2 regions of the Streptomyces sp. NBC_01454 genome follow, and region 1 is predicted to be linked to the other one. Evidence: predicted binding sites of a transcription regulator. Region 1 holds the regulator's gene; the other holds the start of a gene.
The links. Region 1 encodes HrcA, which represses chaperone genes, less so after heat shock. Its sites were predicted from a motif close to TTNGCACTCNGNNNNNCNGAGTGCNAA; they were not measured.
Positions count from the first base shown of each region.

Region 2: a site for HrcA is predicted at 1,771-1,797, ahead of groL (chaperonin GroEL). Genes of this name have one in related genera too.

Region 1 is NZ_CP109460.1:5,636,480-5,641,351, reverse strand. It holds gene dnaJ (molecular chaperone DnaJ) at 1-598, opposite strand, end outside; gene hrcA (heat-inducible transcriptional repressor HrcA) at 599-1,615, opposite strand; gene OIU81_RS25000 (MBL fold metallo-hydrolase) at 1,811-2,548, shown strand; gene OIU81_RS24995 (DUF3097 domain-containing protein) at 2,628-3,461, shown strand; gene OIU81_RS24990 (Uma2 family endonuclease) at 3,439-4,056, opposite strand; gene hemW (radical SAM family heme chaperone HemW) at 4,157-4,872, opposite strand, start outside.
Region 2 is NZ_CP109460.1:3,335,988-3,340,859, reverse strand. It holds gene thrC (threonine synthase) at 1-658, shown strand, start outside; gene OIU81_RS14515 (MoaD/ThiS family protein) at 735-1,013, shown strand; gene OIU81_RS14510 (cold-shock protein) at 1,437-1,640, shown strand; gene groL (chaperonin GroEL) at 1,963-3,588, shown strand; gene OIU81_RS14500 (hypothetical protein) at 3,702-3,998, opposite strand; gene OIU81_RS14495 (PTS transporter subunit EIIC) at 4,334-4,872, opposite strand, start outside.

The sequences.
Region 1 (4,872 bases):
ACGGTGTCGGCACGACGGTCCCGAAGCCCTGGCACTGCGGGCACGGCCGGGAGGTCATGACCTGGCCGAGGAAGGACCGGGTGACCTGCGAGACCTCACCGCGGCCGCGGCACATGTCACAGGTCTGCGCCGAGGTACCCGGCGCCGCGCCCTCGCCGGTGCACGTCGTGCAGACGATGGCGGTGTCGACCTGGATGTCCTTGGTCGTGCCGAAGGCCGCTTCGTTCAGCTCGACATCGAGGCGGATCATGGCGTCCTGGCCCCGGCGGGTGCGCGAGCGCGGGCCGCGCTGCGACGCGGTGCCGAAGAACGCGTCCATGATGTCGGAGAAGTTGCCGAAGCCCGCGCCGAAGCCGCCCGCGCCCTGGCCGCCGCCGGCCTGCGAGAGGGGGTCGCCGCCGAGGTCGTAGACCTGCTTCTTCTGCGGATCCGACAGGACCTCGTAAGCGGCGTTGATCTCCTTGAACCGCTCCTGGGTCTTCGGGTCGGGGTTCACATCCGGGTGCAGCTCGCGCGCCAGCCGACGGAAGGCCTTCTTGATCTGGTCCTGCGAGGCGTCGCGGCCGACGCCGAGGACCGAGTAGTAGTCCGTGGCCACTTACGACTCCGCGAGGATTTGTCCGACGTAACGTGCCACTGCGCGTACCGCTCCCATCGTTCCGGGGTAGTCCATGCGGGTCGGTCCGACCACGCCGAGTTTGGCGACTGCCTCGTCGCCCGAACCGTAGCCGACCGCGACGACCGATGTGGACGTCAGGCCTTCATGGGCATTCTCATGCCCGATACGTACGGTCATGCCCGAGTCCTTGGCCTCCCCGAGCAGCTTGAGCAGCACCACGTGCTCCTCAAGGGCCTCCAGCACCGGCCGGATGGTCAGTGGAAAATCGTGCCCGAAGCGCGTGAGATTGGCGGTGCCGCCGATCACCAGTCGCTCTTCGGTCTCCTCCACCAAAGTCTCCAGCAACACCGACAGCACTGTCGAGACCGTGCCGCGGTCGTCCTGCTCGAAGGACTCCGGGAGATCCTGCACCAACTGCGGCACATCCGCGAACCTGCGGCCCACGACCCGGCTGTTGAGCCGCGCCCGCAGATCCGCCAGGGACATCTCACCGAACGGCGCCTGGCAGTCGATGAGCCGCTGCTCGACCCGTCCGGTGTCCGTGATCAGTACGAGCATCAGGCGGGCCGGGGCCAGCGCCAGCAGCTCGACGTGCCGGACCGTGGAGCGGGTCAGGGAGGGGTACTGCACGACGGCGACCTGCCGGGTCAGCTGCGCCAGCAGCCGGACCGTGCGGCCGACGACGTCGTCGAGGTCGACGGCGCCGTCCAGGAAATTCTGGATCGCCCGCCGCTCCGGGCTGGACAGCGGCTTGACGCCGGCCAGCTTGTCGACGAACAGGCGATAGCCCTTGTCGGTCGGGATCCGCCCGGCACTTGTGTGCGGCTGGGCGATGAACCCCTCGTCCTCCAGGGCCGCCATGTCGTTGCGGATCGTCGCCGGGGAGACCCCGAGCTGATGGCGCTCCGTGAGTGCCTTGGAGCCGACCGGCTCCTCCGTCCCGACATAGTCCTGGACGATGGCGCGCAGCACTTCGAGCCTGCGTTCACTGAGCATTCCGCGCACCTCCAGTCCGGCCGTCCCGGCGTCTCGATCCTCCTGGCACTCACACGGGCAGAGTGCCAGACCCGGAGCCAGTGTACGGCCGGGTAGCACGGCCACGGCAAGGGCGGCCGCGCGGAGCAACCGCCCGATGCCCGTGTTCGGCCGATCTGCCGGGCAACGCTATCGCGAGGGCGCTAGCGTCTCGGTATGCACACTGCTTGGGAAGAGGCCGGCTGGGAACGGCTCGGTGACGGTGTCACCAGGCGCCGGATGCCGGGGTGGGACGAGACGATCGGGGTGATCGCGGGGACCACCGGCGTCATGATCGTCGACACCGGCGCGACCCTTCGCGACGGCGCGGAGCTGCGCCGGACGATCCGCGGGGTGCTGGGCCGGGACGTGACGCATGTCGCGCTCACCCACCCGCATTTCGATCATGTGCTGGGCACCGCCGCCTTCGCGGGCGTCGAGGTGTTCGGCGCGGCCGGCCTCGGTGATCTGCTGCGCCGCGGCAAGGACGAGCTGCGGCACGACGCGGTACGGCACGGCGTCGACCGGGACGCCGCCGCGGAGGCCGCCGATCTGCTGGTCGCCCCGCACCACCACGTCCACGGCCAGCTGACCGTCGAGCTCGGCGACCGTCAGGTGCTGCTCGCCAACGTCGGTCCCGGGCACACCGCCCACGATCTCGCGGTCCTGGTCCCGGGCCGGCAGGGCGCCCCCGAGATCGTCTTCTGCGGCGATCTGGTCGAGGAGTCCGGTGAGCCGCAGGCGGGCCCGGACGCACTGCCGCAGCAGTGGCCCGGCGCGCTGGACCGGCTGCTGGCCCTCGGCGGCGAGGACGCGGTCTACGTCCCCGGCCACGGCGCCGTGGTGGACGCCGCCTTCGTCCACGCCCAGCGGGACGCCCTGGCGACCCGCTTCGGCGTCGCCCCCGCCTCCTGACCCCTGCCCCGACCGTCCACCGCCCGCCGCCCCCACTTCGCATCCCCCTCCTCGAACAGAACAGGCGCAGAACAGGCCCATGCAGAGCAAGCGCTACAGCCCCGACCTGACCCCGTCCTGGAAGAAGCAGCGCCCCGCCCCGGAGGTACCGGCCGACCCGGATCTGGTCGTCGAGGAGGTCACCACGGGCTTCTGCGGCGCCGTGATCCGCTGCGAGAAGACGGCCGAGGGCCCGACGGTCACCCTGGAGGACCGCTTCGGCAAGCACCGCGTCTTTCCGATGACCCCGCGCGGCTTCCTTCTGGAGGGCAAGGTCGTCACCCTCGTACGCCCCCAGGGCCGCCCGGCGCCGAGCACTCCGGCCCGTACGGCCTCCGGCTCGCTCGCCGTCCCCGGCGCCCGCGCCCGGGTCGCCCGCGCCGGGCGCATCTATGTGGAGGGCCGGCACGACGCCGAACTCGTCGAGCGGGTCTGGGGCGACGACCTGCGCATCGAGGGCGTCGTCGTGGAGTACCTGGAGGGCATCGACGACCTCCCGGCGATCGTCCGCAGCTTCTCCCCCGGGCCGGACGCCCGCCTCGGCGTCCTCGTCGACCACCTCGTCCCCGGCTCGAAGGAGTCCCGGATCGCGGCCGAGGTGACGGGCGCGGACGCCCTGGTCGTCGGCCACCCGTACATCGACGTGTGGGAGGCGGTGAAGCCGTCGTCCGTCGGTATCCCGGCCTGGCCCACCGTCCCGCGCGGGCAGGACTGGAAGACGGGCGTGTGCCGCGCACTGGGCTGGCCGGAGAACACCGGGGCGGCCTGGCAGCACATCCTGTCGCGCGTGCGCTCCTACAAGGACCTGGAGCCGGCGCTGCTGGGAAGGGTTGAGGAACTGATCGACTTCGTCACGGACGGCGGTGCGGCCTGACGTTGGGGAGGATGCCGAACTCGGTGGTGTCCAGGTCGACGTCGAGCAGCCCCAAGGGCACGGATTCGCCGAATTTGCCGATCCGCTGAGTCCGGTAGTCAGCCTCCTCGCCACTGCCGACGGGGTCGGTGAGCAGGACGCATTGCGCCATGACGGGGTCGACGATGAGGTAGGCGGGAATCCCGCCCGCCGCGTAGATGGACCGTTTCACGCCGTAGTCACGGTCGACGCTGTTCTTGGAGACGACCTCGACCAGCATCGTGATCAACTGAGCAGGCAGTAGCCGGCCCGATTCCGGCCCCGCATCGCGCTCCAACACGACGAGGTCGGGCTGGGGCTCACTGGTTTCGCTCAGCAGATCGATGTCCTGGGTCTGGAGACAGTCCCACTTCTGATCCGGGATCTGCCGCAGCACCCTCAGCACGATCCTGTTGTGGACCAGGTCCGGCCCCGCCCTCATCACGATTTCCCCCCGCAGGAGCTCCACCTTGACGTCCTCGGGAACCTCCAGGTTCTCGAAGAACTTCACCATGTTGCTCGTGGTCGGCTCGATATCCCCGTTGCCCGTGGTCGGTCGGTCATCCACAGCGGTCATCTCCGTGGCCCTCCACATCACGCCGCGTGCATTTGGCAGCAGCCTAGGGAGAGCGTAGGCAGGTGGGCAGCGCGCCCACATCGGTTCACTCGTTCGAGGATCAGTCCACCAGATCCCGCACCACCGCGTCAGCCAGCAGCCGTCCCCGGAGTGTCAGGACGGCCCGTCCGCGGCCGTACGGCCCGGCCTCCAGCAGGCCGTCCTCCAGGGCGCGGGCCGCCGCCCGTGCCCCCGCCGGGGCGAGCAGGTCCAGCGGGCAGCCGTCGGCGAGCCGCAGCTCCAGGAGGATGCGTTCGACGCGGCGGTCCTCTGCGGCCAGCAGCTCGCGGCCGGCGCCCGGGGAGCGGCCTTCGGTGAGGGCCTGGGCGTAGCCGCCCGGGTGCTTGACGTTCCACCAGCGGACGCCGCCGACGTGGCTGTGGGCGCCGGGGCCCGCGCCCCACCAGTCGGCACCGGTCCAGTACAGCTCGTTGTGGCGGCAGCGGGCGGCGTCGGTGGTGGCCCAGTTGGAGACCTCGTACCAGCGGAACCCGGCGGCGGTCAGGGCCTCTTCCGCGAGGAGGTAGCGGTCGGCGTGGACGTCGTCGTCGGTCATCGGGACCTCGCCGCGGCGGATCCGGCGGGCCAGCTGGGTGCCCTCCTCGACGATCAGGGCGTAGGCGGAGACATGGTCGGGGCCGGCGCCGAGGGCGGCGTCGAGGGACGCGCGCCAGTCGTCGTCGGTCTCGCCCGGCGTGCCGTAGATCAGATCGAGGTTGACGTGGTCGAAGCCGGCGGCGCGGGCCTCGGCGACGCAGGCCTCGGGGCGCCCGGGGG
Region 2 (4,872 bases), 2.3 Mb from region 1:
CGACCCGCTGGGCGAGGGCTGGGGCTTCGTCAACGTCAATCTGCGTCCGTACTACGGAGAGGGTTCCAAGACCCTCGCGTACGAGATCTGCGAGCAGCTCGGCTGGCGGCTCCCGGACCAGATCGTCATCCCGATCGCGTCCGGCTCGCAGCTGACGAAGATCGACAAGGGGCTCAAGGAGCTGATCGCCCTCGGCCTGGTCGAGGACAAGCCCTACAAGATCTTCGGCGCACAGGCGGAGGGCTGCTCGCCGGTGTCCACGGCCTTCAAGGCCGGGCACGACGTGGTGCGCCCGCAGAAGCCGAAGACCATCGCCAAGTCGCTGGCGATCGGCAACCCGGCGGACGGTCCGTATGTGCTCGACATCGCCCGGCGTACGGGCGGCGCGGTCGACGACGTCAACGACGAGCAGGTCGTCGACGCGATCAAGCTGCTGGCCCGTACGGAGGGGATCTTCGCGGAGACCGCGGGCGGCGTGACCGTCGGCGTGACCAAGAAGTTGATCGAGGAGGGTCTGCTCGACCCGTCCCTGACCACCGTCGTCCTCAACACCGGTGACGGCCTCAAGACCCTGGACGCGGTCGCGCCGACGTCCGGTCCCACGGCCACGATCCGCCCGGACCTGGAAGCGTTCCGCGCGGCAGGCCTGGCCGGCTGAGGCCGCCGGCCCGTCCCCGGACGGGCACCGCGCCCCAGCCACGCACTCGTACACCGCACCACCGGAAGGCAGAACCATGAGCGTCAAGGTCCGCATCCCCACCATCCTCCGCACCTACACCGACGGCCAGGCCGAGGTCCCCGCCGAGGGCGCGACCCTCTCCGAGGTGATCACGGACCTGGAGCGGAACCACCAGGGCATCGCGGCCCGTGTGCTGGACGACGCCGGCAAGCTGCGCCGCTTCGTGAACGTCTACGTCAACGACGACGACGTGCGCTTCGAGCAGGGCCTGGAGACGCCGACCCCGGACGGCGCGGGCATCTCGATCATTCCCGCGGTCGCCGGCGGCTGCTGATTTGCGCCAACTCTTCCCCTGCTTGACCGGAATTGCCCCGTCCGCCAGAAAGCGGACGGGGCAATTCCATGTTGTGAAAGGGGATACCATTGGGGTGATCCCCTTCCGGATATCACCGTGCGCGTGCCGAACGCATATGAGACAGCGATCAGTTGTGCTCAAAGTGTGAGCAGCATTTGTCGCTTATGTGTGCTACGCCCGGCCCGACTTGCCCCGAAGAACTGGGATTTCACCTTAAATTGCCGATTCTCCGGCCCCAGAATTCTCGTCCGATTGACCTGTTGCTCTGGGCATCTGTGCAGATACATTCAGCGGCGGTCGACGCGTTCCGGCGCACACCCCACGGGCCTTTCGCGGGGTGAGGTCTGACCCGGGTCCGCGAAGTGCGGTCCTGCGCAAGGGCCAGTAATAGGGGAGTTAGGCATGGCTCAGGGCACCGTCAAGTGGTTCAACGCGGAGAAGGGGTACGGCTTCATCGCGGTCGACGGTGGTGCGGATGTTTTCGTCCACTACAGCGCGATCCAGATGGACGGCTACCGCACCCTTGAGGAGGGCCAGCGGGTCGAGTTCGAGATCTCGCAGGGCCAGAAGGGGCCGCAGGCGGACATGGTCCGGGTGGCCGGCTGAGGCGCCGACCGACTGCTGCGCGAAGAAGGCCCGTGCCCTTTGGGGGTACGGGCCTTCTGCTGTCCGCCCCGAAGGGGGCACCCCTTGATGGGCGCTTGCACTCGCACCCCTCGAGTGCTAATCATTGGCGTTAGCACTCTCCGAGTGAGAGTGACAACGAAGGACCGGGTCGGTGAGGCCCGCAGGCCGGGTGGGGCAGGGAACCGCCAGGGTTTGCAGGCCGTCCGTCGCGGGCGCCAGCGCGGTCCGGAGCAATCCTTCCCCACGCTCTCAACTGCGTTCGAGCAGGGGAGACCCCATTAGTCCGGGAGGACCACTTCACATGGCCAAGATCATCGCGTTCGACGAGGAGGCGCGGCGCGGGCTCGAGCGCGGGATGAACCAGCTCGCCGACGCCGTCAAGGTCACCCTCGGCCCCAAGGGCCGCAACGTCGTCCTCGAGAAGAAGTGGGGCGCCCCCACGATCACCAACGATGGTGTATCCATCGCCAAGGAGATCGAGCTCGAGGACCCGTACGAGAAGATCGGTGCCGAGCTGGTCAAGGAGGTCGCGAAGAAGACGGACGACGTCGCCGGTGACGGCACGACGACCGCGACCGTCCTGGCCCAGGCCCTGGTCCGCGAGGGCCTGCGCAACGTCGCCGCCGGCGCCAACCCGATGGCCCTCAAGCGCGGTATCGAGAAGGCCGTCGAGGCCGTCTCCGCCGCCCTGCTCGAGCAGGCCAAGGACGTGGAGACCAAGGAGCAGATCGCTTCGACCGCCTCCATCTCCGCCGCCGACACCCAGATCGGCGAGCTGATCGCCGAGGCCATGGACAAGGTCGGCAAGGAAGGCGTCATCACCGTCGAGGAGTCCCAGACCTTCGGTCTGGAGCTGGAACTCACCGAGGGTATGCGCTTCGACAAGGGCTACATCTCGGCGTACTTCGCGACCGACATGGAGCGCATGGAAGCCGCGCTCGACGACCCGTACATCCTGATCGTCAACTCCAAGATCAGCAGCGTGAAGGACCTGCTGCCGCTCCTGGAGAAGGTCATGCAGTCCGGCAAGCCGCTGCTGATCATCGCCGAGGACGTCGAGGGCGAGGCCCTGTCGACCCTGGTCGTCAACAAGATCCGTGGCACCTTCAAGTCCGTCGCCGTCAAGGCCCCGGGCTTCGGTGACCGCCGCAAGGCCATGCTCGGCGACATCGCCATCCTCACCGGTGGCACCGTCATCTCCGAGGAGGTCGGCCTCAAGCTGGAGAACGCCGGTCTCGAACTGCTCGGCCGCGCCCGCAAGGTCGTCATCACCAAGGACGAGACCACCATCGTCGACGGTGCCGGTGACAGCGAGCAGGTCCAGGGCCGCGTCAACCAGATCCGTGCCGAGATCGAGAACAGCGACTCGGACTACGACCGCGAGAAGCTCCAGGAGCGTCTGGCGAAGCTGGCCGGCGGCGTGGCCGTCATCAAGGCCGGTGCCGCCACCGAGGTTGAGCTCAAGGAGCGCAAGCACCGCATCGAGGACGCCGTTCGCAACGCGAAGGCGGCCGTCGAGGAGGGCATCGTCGCCGGCGGTGGCGTCGCCCTGCTCCAGGCTTCCTCGGTCTTCGAGAAGCTGGACCTCGAGGGTGACGAGGCCACCGGCGCCAACGCCGTGAAGCTCGCGCTGGAGGCCCCGCTCAAGCAGATCTCCGTCAACGGCGGCCTCGAGGGCGGCGTTGTGGTGGAGAAGGTGCGCAACCTGGCCGTCGGTCACGGTCTGAACGCCGCGACCGGTGAGTACGTCGACATGATCGCCGAAGGCATCATCGACCCCGCCAAGGTCACCCGCTCCGCGCTGCAGAACGCCGCTTCCATCGCGGCGCTGTTCCTCACCACCGAGGCCGTCATCGCCGACAAGCCGGAGAAGGCCGCCGCGGCGGGCGCTCCGGGCGGCATGCCGGGCGGTGACATGGACTTCTGATCCTCGCGGATCAGACGCTGGTCCTCCCGGACCACACGTCCAGACGTACGTCGGGGCGGCACCCTCCTCCCAGGGGGTGCCGCCCCGGCGGCGTTTGCGGGCATCGCCGGGGACTACTCGGCGGGCCACGGCCGACGGCGGACGATGAGACAGCCCACGAGGCTCAGTGCCCCCGCCACGGACAGCATCACGGCGCCGCAGAGGGTGGCCGGTGCGGGCGGGGCGTCGCGGTCGAGGGAGCTTTCGAAGACGACCTGGGTCAGAACCTTGCCGTGTGTCGCAGGCAGCGGCGGGAGCGGGGGCGGCGCCTCGCCCCGAAGGATCAGTGCCACGCCGCCCGTGGTCAGCACGAGAACGGTGAGTGCCACGATCAGCCTGGCGCGCCAGGGGCGGCGTAATCGGATCAGCATGGCGCCGACACTACGTACCGCCGCGCCACGGGGAGGCAGGATCAGGGTCGGTCGGATCAGGGTCGGTCGGATCGGGGTCGGTCGGATCGGGGTCTCCGGCGGACTACGTCCGGACCGCCGCACCGGGACACGGCGAGGAGGAGCGGTGACCGTGATTCCGGTGCCCGGAAGCTATGCGGTGGACGAGCGGGACGGCCGCATCGGTCTGGGCATCGGCCATGCGGGGCCGTGCGTGCAGCTCCGGCCGCCGGGCGGTGGCGTGCGGTGGCGTGCAGTGGAACTGCCCGCCGCAGGTGCTGGAGGCCGCCCGGCCGTGCGCCGTGCTGCGGCTCGCGTCAGAGAGCTGAACCGGCAGAGCCGGATGCCGTGACTGCTGTGACTGCCGGGCCGTGGGTGTCGTGGGGGTCGTGGGTGTCGGGGGTGTCATGGGCGCGGCCGGAGCCGGGTGAGGTGGGCGCCGGGTCGGTATCCGTGGGCTCGTCCCTGGTGTGCAGGGGGGCGTCGGCGTCGGCGGGCATGTTCAGCTCCGCCAGCATCGGTTTGCTGAAGCCGAAGAAGTACGTGGCGAGGAAACCGGTGAGGTAGCCGACGGCCAGCCCCAAGGCGTAGACGACGAGGGTGGTGGTGATGCTCTGGCTGCCCTTGACCAGGGGGAACAGGGCCCAGCCGGAGGGGCCGATGGCGGTGGAGCCGACGGCGTCGCCGAGTTGGTTGCACAGGCCGACGAAGCCGCCGCCGAACGCGCCGCCGATGCAGGCGGTGATGAAGGGGCGGCCCAGGGGGAGCGAGACACCGTAGATCAGCGGCTCGCCGACGCCCAGGAAGCCTGCCGGGAGGGCGGACTTGATGGTCGTACGGATCGAGCGGTTGTGGG